One region of the Lactiplantibacillus sp. ME-2 genome, then DNA from elsewhere that is predicted to be linked to it. Evidence: predicted binding sites of a transcription regulator. Region 1 holds the regulator's gene; the other holds the start of a gene.
The links. The regulator Rex, encoded in region 1, represses fermentation and respiration genes when NADH is low (regulators of the CRP and FNR family bind a similar motif). The targets are predictions, from matches to a motif close to TTGTGAANTANTTCACAA.
Positions count from the first base shown of each region.

Region 2: a site for Rex is predicted at 2,460-2,477, ahead of MMY95_RS13255 (shikimate dehydrogenase). Genes of this name have one in related genera too.

Region 1 is NZ_JAKZEQ010000017.1:42,665-50,367, reverse strand. Features, by position in the region: gene MMY95_RS07980 (APC family permease) at 1-967, opposite strand, end outside; gene groL (chaperonin GroEL) at 1,217-2,842, opposite strand; gene groES (co-chaperone GroES) at 2,898-3,182, opposite strand; gene MMY95_RS07965 (type II CAAX endopeptidase family protein) at 3,375-4,019, shown strand; gene MMY95_RS07960 (redox-sensing transcriptional repressor Rex) at 4,184-4,861, opposite strand; gene MMY95_RS07955 (ABC-F family ATP-binding cassette domain-containing protein) at 5,030-7,012, shown strand.
Region 2 is NZ_JAKZEQ010000043.1:13,618-21,320, forward strand. Features, by position in the region: gene aroE (shikimate dehydrogenase) at 1-166, shown strand, start outside; gene MMY95_RS13245 (MFS transporter) at 168-1,409, shown strand; gene MMY95_RS13250 (LysR family transcriptional regulator) at 1,443-2,372, opposite strand; gene MMY95_RS13255 (shikimate dehydrogenase) at 2,511-3,395, shown strand; gene aroD (type I 3-dehydroquinate dehydratase) at 3,419-4,177, shown strand; gene MMY95_RS13265 (FAD:protein FMN transferase) at 4,211-5,167, shown strand; gene MMY95_RS13270 (FAD-dependent oxidoreductase) at 5,160-7,451, shown strand; gene MMY95_RS13275 (pyridoxamine 5'-phosphate oxidase family protein) at 7,516-7,703, opposite strand, start outside.

The DNA.
Region 1 (7,703 bases):
TTGGAAAGGCTGAAAAACCAGTATTTGCCGCAACGGCCAGAATTAACGCCGTCGATAATTGTAACAAGTAGTAGAATAAGCCGTGACCAAAGACCGCCGTAGCAATTTGTGACAAGACGGTATTGTCTACTTGTGGTTTAACGCCTAAGTAATAACTTAAATAAGTAATACCACCAAAGAAGACGGCCAAGACTAATGACATAATTGCTAACGTGTTCGCCGCATTCTTGCGTTTCGGTCGTTTGAAGTTTGGCACCGCATTACTGATTGCTTCCACCCCAGTCAGCGAAGACGAACCGGAAGAAAAGGCCCGTAAGAACAGCACCAAGGTCATCCCTTGAACCGGTGCTCCAACTGCTGCGGAGGCGTGGTAAGTTAAGTTACCACTCGCAATATTCATAACGCCCCATAGAATCATGCCGATAATCATAATAATGAAAAAATAAACGGGAAACGTTAAGAATGATGCGGATTCGCGCATTCCACGCAAATTTAACGCCATGATGGCGATGACAATCAGTACGGCAATCAATACTTGATAATTAGCTAGCGCCGGAATCGCCGACGTGATTGCTTCAGTACCAGAAGTGACGGAAACCGCTACGGTCAGCATATAATCAACCAGCAGTGATCCCCCGGCAACTAATCCGGCTGGCCGCCCCCAGTTCGTACTTGCCACCACGTAGGCGCCACCGCCAGATGGATAAGCCCGAATAATTTGTCGGTACGACATCGTAATAGCAAACAACAGCACTAACACAAGCGCCGCCACGTACAATTGATACATCAACGCGGCCGCTGAAAGTGTAATCAAAACGGTCGTAATCTGTTCAGTACCGTAAGCCACCGATGATAGCGCATCTGACGATAGCAGCGCCAGTGCCTTGAACTTGGTGAGTGCTTGCCCACCCTCGTCCATGGTTTTTAACGGTTTCCCAATAACTAACCGCTTTAAATAACGCCACATGATAATAACTCCTTTATTCCAAAATAATTATCCCAAAGTAAACTGAGTCAAAGTAGATTCTACTACTTTACCCTGCCAAATACTACCAGTTAAATGTCGGGTGCTTCACCGCACCCACATTTTGCGTTAACGACTAATCCTACCGCTCTAATATGGATAAATCAATACCTTTATTCTAGTCGATTCACACCCTAACAGCACTAAAAAAGCACTTACTCAGCCGAGTAAGTGCTTAATGTTACGATTTGTTTACATCATACCGCCCATACCTGGGTTTGGTGCGGCTGGTGCAGCTGGTGCATTTTCTTCAGGTTTTTCAGCGACAACGGCTTCAGTCGTTAAGAGAAGGGCTGAAACAGAAGCGGCATTTTGTAAAGCAGAACGCGTTACCTTAGTTGGGTCCACGATACCAGCTTTGATCATGTCAACCCATTCATCAGTTGCGGCGTTGAAACCAACACCTGGCTTTTGTTCCTTCATCTTTTCAACGATAACAGAGCCTTCCAAACCAGCATTTTCAGCGATTTGGCGAACTGGTTCTTCCAAAGCACGTTTAACAATGTTGATCCCAGTTTGAACGTCACCAGTTTCCTTCAATGCAGCAACATCTTTGATAACGTTAATCAAAGCAGTACCACCACCAGCAACAAAGCCTTCTTCAACGGCGGCCCGAGTTGCGTTCAAAGCATCTTCAATCCGGTATTTACGTTCCTTCAATTCAGTTTCAGTAGCGGCACCGACACGAACAACGGCAACCCCACCAGCTAATTTAGCTAAACGTTCTTGTAACTTTTCTTTGTCAAAGTCAGAAGTTGTTTCACCGATTTGGTTACGGATAAATTCAACCCGTTCTGAGATAGCATCCTTGGAACCAGCGCCTTCAACAATGGTGGTGTTATCCTTAGTAACCGTAACTTTGTTGGCTTGACCTAATTGATCGATGGTCGTGTCCTTCAATTCAAGGCCAAGGTCGTCAGTGATAACCGTCCCGCCAGTTAAGATAGCGATATCTTGTAATTGTTCCTTACGCCGATCACCAAAACCGGGTGCCTTAACGGCGACAACGTTAAACGTCCCACGCATCTTGTTCAAGACTAAGGTTGGTAAAGCTTCACCAGAAATGTCATCAGCAATGATCAACAATGGCTTGCCTTGTTCAACGATGGATTGTAATAGTGGTAAGATATCTTGAATGTTTGAAATCTTCTTATCAGTAATTAAGATATATGGATTGTCAAGATCCGCCTCCATCTTATCATTATCAGTAACCATGTATTGTGATAAGTAGCCGCGGTCGAATTGCATCCCTTCAACAACGTCTAAGCTAGTATCAACACCACGTGATTCTTCAATCGTGATAACACCGTCATGACCAACTTTTTCCATGGCTTCGGCAATCAATTTACCAGTTTCTTCACTTGCTGAAGATACAGAAGCGATTTGCGCAATATCTTCTTGCGTCTTAACTTCGTGTGCCATAGCGTGTAATGAGTCAACCGCCGTCTTAGTAGCTTCTTCAATCCCACGACGAATGCCAACAGGGTTAGCACCGGCCGTAACGTTCTTCATACCTTCATTAACGATTGATTGTGTTAAGACCGTTGCAGTAGTCGTCCCATCACCAGCGATGTCATTAGTCTTTGAAGCAACTTCAGAAACTAACTTAGCACCCATGTTTTCGAAATGATCGTCTAATTCGATCGCCTTAGCAATCGTTACACCATCATTAGTAATTGTTGGTGAACCATATGATTGTTCCAAAACAACGTTGCGACCCTTAGGACCTAACGTTGACTTAACTGTGTCAGCTAATTGATCGACACCTTTTAGCATCGCTGAACGTGCATCTTCAGAGAACTTTAATTCTTTAGCCATTATCTCTATTCACCTCATGAATTTAATTTATTTTAAGTTGCGCAATTTAAATGGATTAGTCTTCGATTGCAACAATATCTTTTTCGTGCAATACCAAATACTTAGCACCTTGATACTTGACTTCGGTACCGGCATACTTATCGAATAATACTTGATCGCCGACCTTCACGCTGGGGTCAACTTTTGTCCCGTTATCTAAAACACGACCGTCATTGACGGCAACAACCTTACCGCTTTGGGGCTTTTCCTTAGCGTTATTGGCAATGACAATACCGCCAATTGTTTGTTCTTCTTCTTCTTGTTGTTGCAAGATAACGCGATCTCCTAATGGTTTTAACACGTGAATCCCTCCATTTATTCTTTTTTAGCACTCCTCAACCTCAAGTGCTAATTACATTGTCAACTATATCATTTTAATTCAAGATTGCAAGTGATTTGTCAATTATTAGTCAAAGAATGTCAAATCGACTATAATGAATACTATTGAAGTATCAATAAATCTTAAATCAAACTTTTAAAAGGACGTGACTTGATGGTTAATCGCCGCCAATCAATCTTTATTCTTATCATCTACTTTATTATTTACGCACTACCGAGCGTCCTTGTGACTGCTTTCCATCAGCTAGGGGCCCAAGTATTCGTGATTCAAACGGTCGACTACTTAGTCGGTGCAATCCTACTCATCTGGTTGGCGAGTCGCATGCGGACAAAAAACGTTGTTGAAAAACAACCAAGTAACTGGTTCATGACGTTCATCTGGGGATTGATCGGTCTTGTCCTAGTCATCGTTGGTCAAGTCATCATTTTAAAAATGACGGCTTTACTGGGACAGTCAACAGCGTCAACCAACACGACCACCCTCTTAACTGTTGGGCAACAATATCCCGCTTTCTTCTTAGCCATCATTGTCGGTGCCCCGATTATGGAAGAAATCGTCTTCCGCAAAGTTATCTTTGGCAATCTAAGTGCGGTTACTGGTCAGATTGGAGCGGCCTTGATTTCTAGTGTGCTATTTAGCTTTGCACATGCGGATGGTCACTTTATCCTCTATGCCTTTATCGGGTTATTATTCTGCTGGTTATACCAGCACACCGGTCGGATTCAAACATCGATGACGGCTCACATCCTAATGAACGCATCGGTTGTGTTACCCACATTATTAGGCTTACTGCACTAGTATCATTACTAGGTAGCGCTAACCTAGCGTTTCAACGTTAATTTTCACCGAATATTTATACGTTACAATCAATGATTCGTGATCTAAGTATGTTAAAAAGGCTTCCCTGAATAATTCAGAGAGGCCTTTTTATAGCCATTTAATTTCAAAGATAAAGCGAGTTATTAATCTTCAGTCTCATTTTCATCGTCATTACCATTGTCACCTAATTGCTGACCGTAATGTTCAATGAAGTAGATCAATGTTTGTAATTCGTTGGTCAAATCAACGTTCTGAACCCGTACTGTCTCAGGAACGGAGATTCGTAACGGCGTAAAGTTCATGATTCCTTTGACGTTTGCATCAACCAAGTCATCGGTAATTTTCTGAACAACCGTGGTTGGCACCGTTAAGATAGCAATCTCAATCTGTTGTTCGATCAATTGCTTTTTGAGCTCCGTCATTGGGTACACTGGAACCCCACTTTGGACTGTATTGGCAATCGCCTCGTTGACATCAAATGCTGCTGAAATGCGGACATTACTGTTTTTGTGAAAATTAAAGTTCAGTAGGGCGTGGCCCAAATTACCGACCCCAATTAAAGCAACATTCGTTAAGGTGTCTTGATTTAAAATCTTTTTGAAAAATGCAAGTAACGTTTCAACATCGTATCCATACCCTCGTTTGCCGAGCGCCCCAAAATACGAGAAATCTCGCCGAATCGTTGCTGAATCTACTTTAACCGCCTCGGACAACTCGGTCGATGAGACCCGCTTCTTATCTGCATCTAGCAAGATATTTAAATAGCGGTAATAAATCGGTAACCGTTTTGCCGTTGCCCGTGGAATTTTTGTTTCTGCCATTCGGACGTGTCCTCCTAATTAAAAGTTTGTGAATTTGCTGACACTATTCTAGCATAACGCGTGACTTTGTGAAATAATAATTACTTATTATTCCGAATAATTGGGTCAGGCCGTTACAATATGCTACAATTATGTCACGAATTAAATGTGAAAGGAGCTTAATAAAGCGTGATTTTACTACAAGTACAGCAAGTTATGCGGCGTTTTGGCGCCGATGTCTTGTTCGATAACGTACAAATGGATATTCAAGAACACGCTCGGGTGGCCCTTGTCGGTCGAAACGGGGCCGGAAAATCAACCTTACTTAAAATGATTGCCGGCGAAACGGTACCGGACGAAGGCCATATTTCAATGCGCAAGGGCTTAACAATCGGTTACTTGGCGCAAGACCAAGGACTGGATAGTAACAATACGATTTGGGAAGAAATGAGTAGTGTCTTTGCTGAGTTACATGCCATCGAAAAACGGATGCACCAGCTCGAAAATCAATTGAGCGACCCCGCAATCATGAATGATGAGCAGGCTTATCAACAGACCCTGAAAACCTATGATCAGATTCAAACTGAATTTCAACAAAAAAACGGGTACGGCTACCAAGCTGAGATTCGGGGCGTGTTGCACGGCTTCCAATTCGACGCCGATGTGTACGATAAGTCGGTGACGGCACTATCCGGTGGACAAAAGACCCAGTTGGCCTTGGCCAAGTTGTTACTTGAAAAACGGGACTTGCTTATCCTTGACGAACCGACGAACCACTTGGACGTCGAAACCCTTACTTGGTTGGAAAGCTATCTCCAGTCTTACTCTGGTGCGCTGCTAATCGTTAGCCATGACCGTTATTTCTTAGACCGGGTCGTTAACGAAGTCTATGACTTATCACACCATGAAATGGTGCACTACACTGGTAACTACGACCAGTTTGTGCAAGAAAAAGCGGCTCGAATCCAAGCACAATGGAAACATTATGAAAAGCAACAAGCGGAGATCAGCAAGCTTGAAGACTTTGTTAATCGTAACATCGTGCGTGCTTCTACGACAAAACGGGCCCAGGCTCGGCGTAAGCAGTTAGCAAAGATGGACTGCCTTGACCGCCCTGATAGTGACGAGAAGACTGCCCACTTTGGCTTTCATGCGGCTAAACAAAGCGGCAACATTGTGTTGACCGTCAAAGATGCAGCCGTGGGCTATGATGGTCAGATTCTTTCGGAACCCGACAACTTGAATATTAAGAAACATGAAGCTATTGCCATCGTTGGACCGAACGGTATTGGAAAATCGACTTTCCTAAAGAGTATTTTGGGACAGATTCCATTCATTAAAGGCCAGGCCGTTTTTGGCACCAACGTCGTTACGGGCTACTACGATCAAGAGCAACGTAATTTAAACGACAAAAAAACCGTCCTCAGTGAACTTTGGGATGAACATCCCACCACTCCTGAAAAAGACATTCGTACCATTTTGGGCAGTTTTCTCTTCACTGGTGAAGATGTTGATAAACCCGTTCATGCCCTATCTGGTGGAGAACGAGCCCGGTTACTGTTGACCAAACTTGCCATGCAAAATGACAACTTCTTAATCTTAGATGAACCAACTAACCACTTGGATATCGATAGCCGTGAAGTTTTGGAAGTCGCCCTCAACGACTTTGACGGCACCCTTTTGTTCGTGTCACATGACCGCTACTTCATTAACCAAGTCGCCACGAGTGTCGTAGAGGTTTCTCCGGAAGGCACGGAACTCTTCTTAGGTGATTACGACTACTACATCGACAAGAAACAAGAGCAAGCTGAAATCGCGGCTGCGGCTGCTAGCCAAGCGGCCGAAAAAGCTGCTGAAGCCGGTGCAGCGGATTCAACCAGTGCCACAACTGCTGCTCCCCGCTCCAAAGGCCAGCAAAATTACCAAGCCAGCAAGCAGCAACAACGTGAAAAACGCAAGCTTGAGCGCTCAGTTGCCGCCCTGGAAGAACAGATGACTGCCTTAGATGAACAAGCCACACAGATTCAAACTGAAATGGCGCAACCTGAAGTATCGGCCGATGTTGGTAAACTACAAGACCTACAAAAAGAACTTGAAGCCATCAATACTCAACAAGAACAAGTTGAAACCGAATGGACCGAACAAGCTGAAGCTTTAGAAGAATTGAGCTAATTTTCCAACGACTCATCAGATAAAAATAATAGTCGCCTCAAGAATTAATATAATTCTTGAGGCGACTATTATTTTGCCCCTATCCGCGGCATAAATCATGATTGAAAGAGGATGATTCCTAGAATCAAAAATGACCAGCTTAAGCCCGCTGGAAACAGTTCAAGTTAGTGTAAACTTGCTTAGTTAGTTCGTCCTACACCGACCTCCAGTCGGGATAGCGTTCGAATGGCTGACAAGGATATACCCAACTTTTGCTGAATTTGTCGTTGTTTTTCATAAACGTTAATTTTATCAATCAACTGTCAGATTGAAAAGGTCTTGTGATAACTCACTATTTCTGAATTACCGTAGTAATAATTGAATATTTCGAAAAAGTGGAGAAGGCACTCTGATATTTAACTTAAAGGGTTCAGTATCAAAATAGCCAACGACAAATTGTACTGAGTTCAGTGGCCGTTCATCAGCCATTCGAGCGGCTTCCCGACTGGAGAGGCTGGGTGACAATGCTCAGTAGCCAAATTATTCTTAGCTGGAAGTGGGTTGCTTCCGGCTTAGAATAAGACTCGTATTTGAGATGACGCGGGTTATGCGTTAGCTCAAATCGACGTCGGCTTACGTTCCAGCAATTGTCACCCAGCCCCGGAGGTCGGAATCGGACGCGCATTGCTGACGAACAGGAATCCACCTAACC
Region 2 (7,703 bases), on a different contig from region 1:
TACCACAAAAATGTTAGCAGATGCAGCTGAACATGGAAGCAAAACAATTGGCGGTAAGGGGATGCTGGTTTGGCAAGGTGCCGCAGCGTTCAAATTGTACACAGGCCAAGAAATGCCCGTTGAAGAAGTAACGCAACGGTTCTTCTCAGATGATGGGGGACGTTAAGATGACAAGTAACACAAATTCAAACCGTAAATATTATGTAACAGCATTGGCATTGTACTTTGCTTACTTTATTTTAGGAATTGCCTCTTCAATAATGGGACAGTATAAAACTGAGTTTGCAAAGGCGTGGGGCGCATCCACGCTGGCTAACGGAACCATTGATGTTAGTATGGTAGTTTCTGTCATTGCTGCCTATGGTCTGGGACGGCTGATTGCTTACCCATTTGCTGGTCCAGTCTCTGATAGGATTGGGCGTCGTATCAGTGGTTTCATTGGAATTGCGTTGTACGCCGTATTCTTTTTTGGGATGATCACAGTTCACAGCATGTGGTGGGCGTATGCTATTGGTATTATTAACGGGATTGCTAATTCGTTCTTGGATACCTGTGTGTCACCAAGTGTGATGGAAATCTTTCCTAAATCGGCCTCAATTGCAAATCTATTTACAAAGTTTGCCATAACGGTTGCTCAGTTTGTATTGCCGTTCGTTATTGGTTTGGTTGCTAGTGCTCAAATGTCATATCGAGTCATTTTTATCGGGTGTGGAATTTTAATGATTGCTGATGCAATCTTAGTTCTGGTTTTACCATTTCCTAAGCAAGATAAAGCAACTGCTGAGGCTAAAACGACTACTGACAAACCGAAGCATCGTTTCACACCAGCTGCGATTGCATCAATTTTAATTGGTTTTACTAGTTCAGCGACGTTTATGATTTGGTTGAATTGCAATCAAGAGCTAGGAGCTAGTTACGGAATCAAAGACCCCAGTATCCTGCAATCATTTTATGCGGTTGGTGCAACGGTAGCGGTCTTATTAACTGCTCAGTTTATCCATATGGGGCTGAAAGAGACGACCGTATTAGTACTATATCCAAGTATTTCAATCGTCATGTTAATGTTATGTTATTTCATTAATAATCCAGTCATTCTCTATATTGGTAGTTTTGTTATTGGTTACGCTGCTGCTGGTGGGGTACTACAATTGGCGACCTCTACGACCATTGGTTTCTTTCCAGATAGTAAAGGTCTAGCGACATCCCTTGTAATGATTGCCTCAAGCGTGGCTAATTATGCTGTATTATCAGCTGCGGCATACTTGACAAAAGTTACCGGTGCTGATGCGCCACGGATGATAATTCTAATGAACATTGTGATTACGTTAATTGGGGTTGGTTTAGCATTGATTGTGAAACATGGTGGTCGGTCAACACGTACGTCGGCTGCTTCCGGTGTTGAAAGTTAATTAAAAATTGCGCCTTCAATAAAGGCGCAATTTTTAGATTGATCGTTCTTGATTAGTGTAATGTTGCCAACAATAACTGCGAATAAACTCTTGGAAACGGTGGACGGCAGGTGTAATAAAACCACTGCGACGAACGACTAAGTAAATTTGATGTTGTAATGGCTGATCAGCTAAGTGTTTGATTTGAACACGCTCGGGATTTAAAAGTGGTAAGTAGGGCATTAACGCAACACCCATATTGTAACGAACAAACCCAGCCATAGTATGATCTTCTTCTACTTCATAAGCTACCTTGGGCTGAACGTGGGCTGCTGATAGGATTTGGTCGATTAATGGTCGCAAGCCGCTATTCTGTGAAAATAAGATCATTGGATAAGGTGCTAGGTCTTCAACGTGTAGCGGATTTTTTTGTACCGCGGGATGATCATTTGGAACAACTGCAACAATTTCTTGTTGAACTAGTGGGATAAAGTCAAAGAGATGGGCAGTTAGCTGCTCACCCAGTCTATCGACGTTAGAGGCTAGAACGATGTCGTATTTTTCATCGGCTAGTGCTTGCAGGAGCACACCGGAGTTTCCTTGACCAAGCTCAAAAGTAATTGCTTGATTTTCGCTTTGATTTTTGAAATGGGACAGTAACTCAGGAACTAGTTGCTGTCCAAGGGTGTAGGTAAATCCTAATTTAACATGACCGGTATCTGGATCCATAAGTTGTTTGACGAGTTCGTTGCCTTGTGATAAATCATTTAAAGTAGCAGTGACGTATTTCAAATAAACACCGCCAATTGATGTTAACTTGATATTACGGCCATCTGCTTCAAAAAGTGGAACACCCAATTCGTGTTCGAGTTTTTTGATGGCATAACTCAACGAAGGCTGTGAGATACCTAAGTTTTCGGCAGCCTTTGCCATATGTTGTGTTCGAGCTAGCTCTTTGAAAAAAACTAAATGTCTTAAATTCATGAGGAATGCTCCTTTACTCATAGATAACTTTGATGATTTAAACAACTCATCCATATTTATTATATTAAACTAATTTGCTAACATAACAAGTGAATTGAGTAACAAACAGATAAAAATAATATTTAGGAGTGGTTTTTCATGGCAGAACGAATTGATGGGCATACTTTACTGATTGGTTTAATGGCGTATCCAATTCGTCATTCAATGTCCCCAACTATGCATAACAATGCTTTTGCTAAATTAGGACTAAATTACGCTTACTTAGCATTTGAAGTGACGAATGAAACGCTGCCAAGTGCAATTGAGTCAATCAGAACACTTGATATGCGTGGCTCCAATATTTCAATGCCAAACAAGCAAAAAGTGATTCCATTGCTTGATAAGCTTGATCCAGCAGCTAAAATGGTGGGTGCGGTTAATACAATTGTTAATGATGATGGTGTTTTAACAGGTTATACGACTGATGGCATCGGATTTATGAAAGCGCTCGCGGATGAAGGCTTGGATATTCGCGAACATAAAATGACGCTAGCTGGTGCTGGTGGTGCCGGGACTGCGATCGCAGTGCAGGCTGCATTGGATGGTGTCAAAGAAATATCTATTTTTAATATGCACGATGCAACATGGGCAAATGCCGAACGGAACGTTAAACTAATTAATGAGCAGACCGACTGTCACGCCACTTTACACTCATTAGAAGATCGTGATGATTTCAAACGGGAAATCCAAAGCTCTTATATCTATACTAATTCGACAGGTGTTGGAATGAAACCACTTGAAGATAAGACGCTTGTGGACGATCCTAGTTGGTTCAGCTCAGACCAAATTGTGTTTGATACAGTATATGCACCACGAACGACTAAATTAATGAAGGTAGCTCGTCAAGCAGGATTGAAGCATGTTTACAATGGTTTAGGTATGATGCTTGAACAAGGTGCAGCAGCCTTTAAGCTGTGGACTGGCGAAGACATGCCAGTTGATTACATTCATCAGATTCTGTTTAGTGATGATCAGGATAAATAATTGATGACAGGAGGCAAGTTAAGATGCAACCAGCGATAAAGCTACGAAATATTGAACTTGGTAGTGGTCGACCTAAGTTGGCAGTGCCTATCACAGGAACGACGATTAATGATATTTTAGCAGCGACGACACCGATTTTAGCTGCACAGCCAGATGTCGTTGAATGGCGAATTGATTTTTTCAAGGATGTAACTAATCCAGAACAGTTGAAATCGGCCGGTCAGCAACTTCGTCAGGCTTTAGGTGATATTGCCTTATTAACTACTTTCCGAACTAAAGGTGAAGGCGGCGAATTAGCACTATCAGATACTGAGTATTTTAAACTGTGTGAGACGGTCTTAGATGGTGGGTTCACGGATGCATTAGATGTTGAACGTTACCATGACGAACAAGCTGTTAAGCAAATTGTTGCAGCAGCTCATGAGCATCAAGTAGTTGTGATCATGAGTAATCATGATTTTGATAAAACGCCGGCGGTTGCTGAGATCGTTAAGCGCCTTACTAGTATGGTCGATTATGGTGCTGACGTTGCTAAGATGGCTGTGATGCCACAATCGGTGGAGGATGTCTTAACATTACTGACAGCGACTAATATTGCACGCCAAACACTACCACAGCCAGTAATCACAATGTCGATGGGTGACTTAGGAAAAGTGTCACGGCTTGCTGGTGAAGTGTTCGGCTCTTGTTTATCATTTGCAACGGTCGGGGCGGCTTCGGCACCTGGGCAAATTGCACTTGAAAATTTACGGCCGGAATTGGAAGATCTGAAGTTAAATTAAAGCATAACTGAAAGAAATCGTGAGGTCAGAGTGATGATTGGGACACAAAAAAAGTATGTTTCACAATTTACGATGATGGGAACCGTCATCTCGCTGACATTATTTGAGCCGAATCAGTTAGCGGTCGAAGCGGTCTATGATTACTTGCAGCGGATGGATGGTGTCTTTTCTGTCAATCGTGCCGATTCAGAATTAGCTGCGATCAATCAATATGCCGGTATTCATCCAGTTTTGGTTAGCACTGAATGCTTTCAACTAGTGTCGGATGCTATTAAGTACACAAAGCAATATGCGGATAGTTTTAATGTGCTAATTGGACCGTTGGTTAAACTTTGGAAGATTGGTTTTGGTGGGCATCAAGTACCAGCGGCCAAGGGAATTAGCCAACGATTAGCCTTATTAGATACGCACGAAGTTATCCTAGATGAAGCCCAATCGAGTATCTACTTGCGTCAATCTGGCATGCAATTAGATCTTGGTGCGATTGCCAAGGGGTATTTTGCCGATCAGGTCGTTAAGCAGTTACAGCAGGCTGGCATTACCAGCGCTATTGTTAATCTTGGTGGTAACGTTAAGCTATTAGGGGCCAATCCGCTAACCGATAATCGGCGTTGGCAAGTTGGAATTCAAGCACCCGAAGCGCCACGTGGCTATCCAGCGCTACAGGTTGAAACGCCTGCTAGAACGGTAGTGACGTCAGGTATCTTCGAACGATATTTTAAAATTGGCAATCACCGCTACCACCATATCCTTGATCCGCGAACTGGTTATCCGGTTGAAAATCAAGTTGATCAGGTGTCGATTATAACTGAACGGTCAGAATTAGCTGAAGTGTTATCAACGGTGGCCTACTTTGAAGGGCCAAACCGTGGTTGTCAACTAATCGAACAGTTGCCACATACGGAAGCAATTTTTATTGATCATGAACAACAGGTAACAGTTACCAGTGGCTTAACGCCGCGACGCAAAGGAGTGTTTACTATTGAGTAAAAAACAAATTACCGGCCAAGCAATGGGCCACAACGGTATTATCAATTATGAAGTTGACGTGCAAGATAATAAGATTGAGGATTTGAAAATATTAAAGCATTCCGAAACGTCGGGGATCTTTAACCAAGTCATTGATAAATTGAAACAAAATATCATTACGGAACAATCATTCAATGTTGACACAATTAGTGGTGCAACGGTGATGACCCAAGCGTTACTTAAGTCGGCAGATAAGGCTGTAACCGATGCTGGTGTTGATGTGCAGCCAGTTCCTAAGAAAAAAGCCCCCAAGACGCAAAACTTGCGGACCGACGTGCTCATTATTGGTGGCGGAGAAGCGGGCTTAGTCGCTGGCTGTCGAGCGTTGACAATGGGTCAGAAGGTTATCTTAGTTGAAAAGAACGGCTATCTTGGTGGTGCGACGATTCTGAATGGTTCTAACGTTGTTGGTACCGGGTCTGATGTTGCTGCGCAAATTTTTGATAATAATCATGATACGCCAGAAATGTTGGCACAAGATGTTGCTCGTGAAAGCTTGGAGACGAACTATCCAGCTTTGACCGACCTAATGGTGCATAACATTGGTCCAGCCATTGATTTTATTAGTAAGTTTGCAGATTTACATTATCAAAAAGCACAGACGCAAACGCCAGAACATTCGATTAACCGTCAGATTGAACTACCTTCAGCAAGTAGCTATGAATTCATTCAAAAAGTTTCGAAGGCGTTTGCTGCTGCGGGTGGTCAAATTATGTTGGATACTCGAGTCGAGAAGCTTATGTTGGACAACGATAAAAAGTTACGCGGTGTGATTGCTGCTCAAAAGGACCAAACAGTCAACATCAAGGCACGTTCAGTTGTGCTTGCTGCAGGTGGTCATGGAGCTAACCAAAAGATGCGTGGTACTGAAAGCGAAGGCATTGATTATTATGGCCCAATGACTTCCACTGGGGATGCCTATCAATTTAATGGTGATTTGGATTTGCAAACGCACGATTTAGGTTGGTACAAGCTGTATCCACATGGTGTTGAAGTGGAACCAGGCGTTGCTAAATTGACCACGTACGCGTCGAAACAAGCAACTGATATGGGTGCAATTTACGTTAACTCTAAGGGTGATCGAATCGTTAACGAATCAAATGTTTATACGACTTTTCGGAATGCCATCCTTAAACAAGCGGATAAAGTTGCTTACCTAGTAATGGATGAACGGACTTGGAAGAAAGTTTACGACCTACTGATCCTGCATGATTTCACACCAGAAGAAATTAAGAGCTTCTTTGAGAATAAGGGTAAACGGCCAGTATTTGTTAAGGGTTCTTTGGAAAGTGCTGCTGAGCAGGCCGGAATTGTGGTTGATGAATTAGTCCACACGGTCAAAAATTATCAAGGCTATGTTCAAGATGGTCACGATCATGATTTCGGTCGTGATCCGAAGTACTTGCACCAATTTGAAGGTGAAACATTCTACATCATTGAACAACGTGATCGCTTTGCGACGACTTTAGGTGGCTATAGTGTTGATGCTGATAACTTGCAATTGGTAACGACTAAAAATGCACCGGTAGCTAATTACTTTGGTGCGGGGGAAATCATCGGCGGCGCTAACGGACATGATTCAATGCCAAGTATGATGAATACTTGGGGGATTTCGTCGGGTTACGTTGCCGGCGCCGCGGCTAGCGAAAACGCTCAGCGGCAGGCAACCGCGGGCGATGACGAAGCCAATATTGTGGCCATTGTGGGGACTAACGCTTCAAAATCATATAACCGTAAGTTGTTGTATGCCATGAAAGAATTATTTGAAACGCAAGTTAATTTTGAAATTTGTGAAATTAAAGATTTACCGCTATTCAATGAAGATGATATGGATCGGGAACCGGCAAGTGTAAAAGCGTTAGCCGCTAAGATTGAAGCCGCTGATGGTGTCGTCTTTGGCGTGCCAGAATATGATCATTCGATTCCAGCTGCCTTGAAGAGTGCCATTGAATGGCTGTCCTGTGCAGAACATCCATTCAAAGACAAACCAGTGATGATTGTTGGGACTTCGTTAGGTATTCAAGGTACGGTACGTGCTCAGATGAACTTACGACAGATTTTGGACTCACCCGGTGTGGATGCCAAAGTTATGCCTGGTAACGAGTTCATGTTACCTCAAGCCGGCAATAAGTTTGATGAGAACGATCATCTGAATGATGACGGTAGTGAACACTTCTTGAAGCAGTGCTTTGGGCACTTTTTAGAGGGGCTTGAATTAGCATCTAAGAAGACAGTGACGAATTAACTACTATCTAGACTAAAAGAACGTACACAACTCGTGTACGTTCTTTTAGTCTAGATTTTAGTTGTTAAATCTTTTGTTCCACGTCGTCGATTGTGACAACCAGGGTCGCGCGAATCCAATCAAACTTAGTATGCATTTGATCGAAATAAGCGCCACTAGTTTCAAACTTGCCGGTACCATGAATGTGGAAACCACAGCCAGTACCAGTTGTGCCGGGAACCTTGTAACTACCGACAGCAATTGTAATGTGGT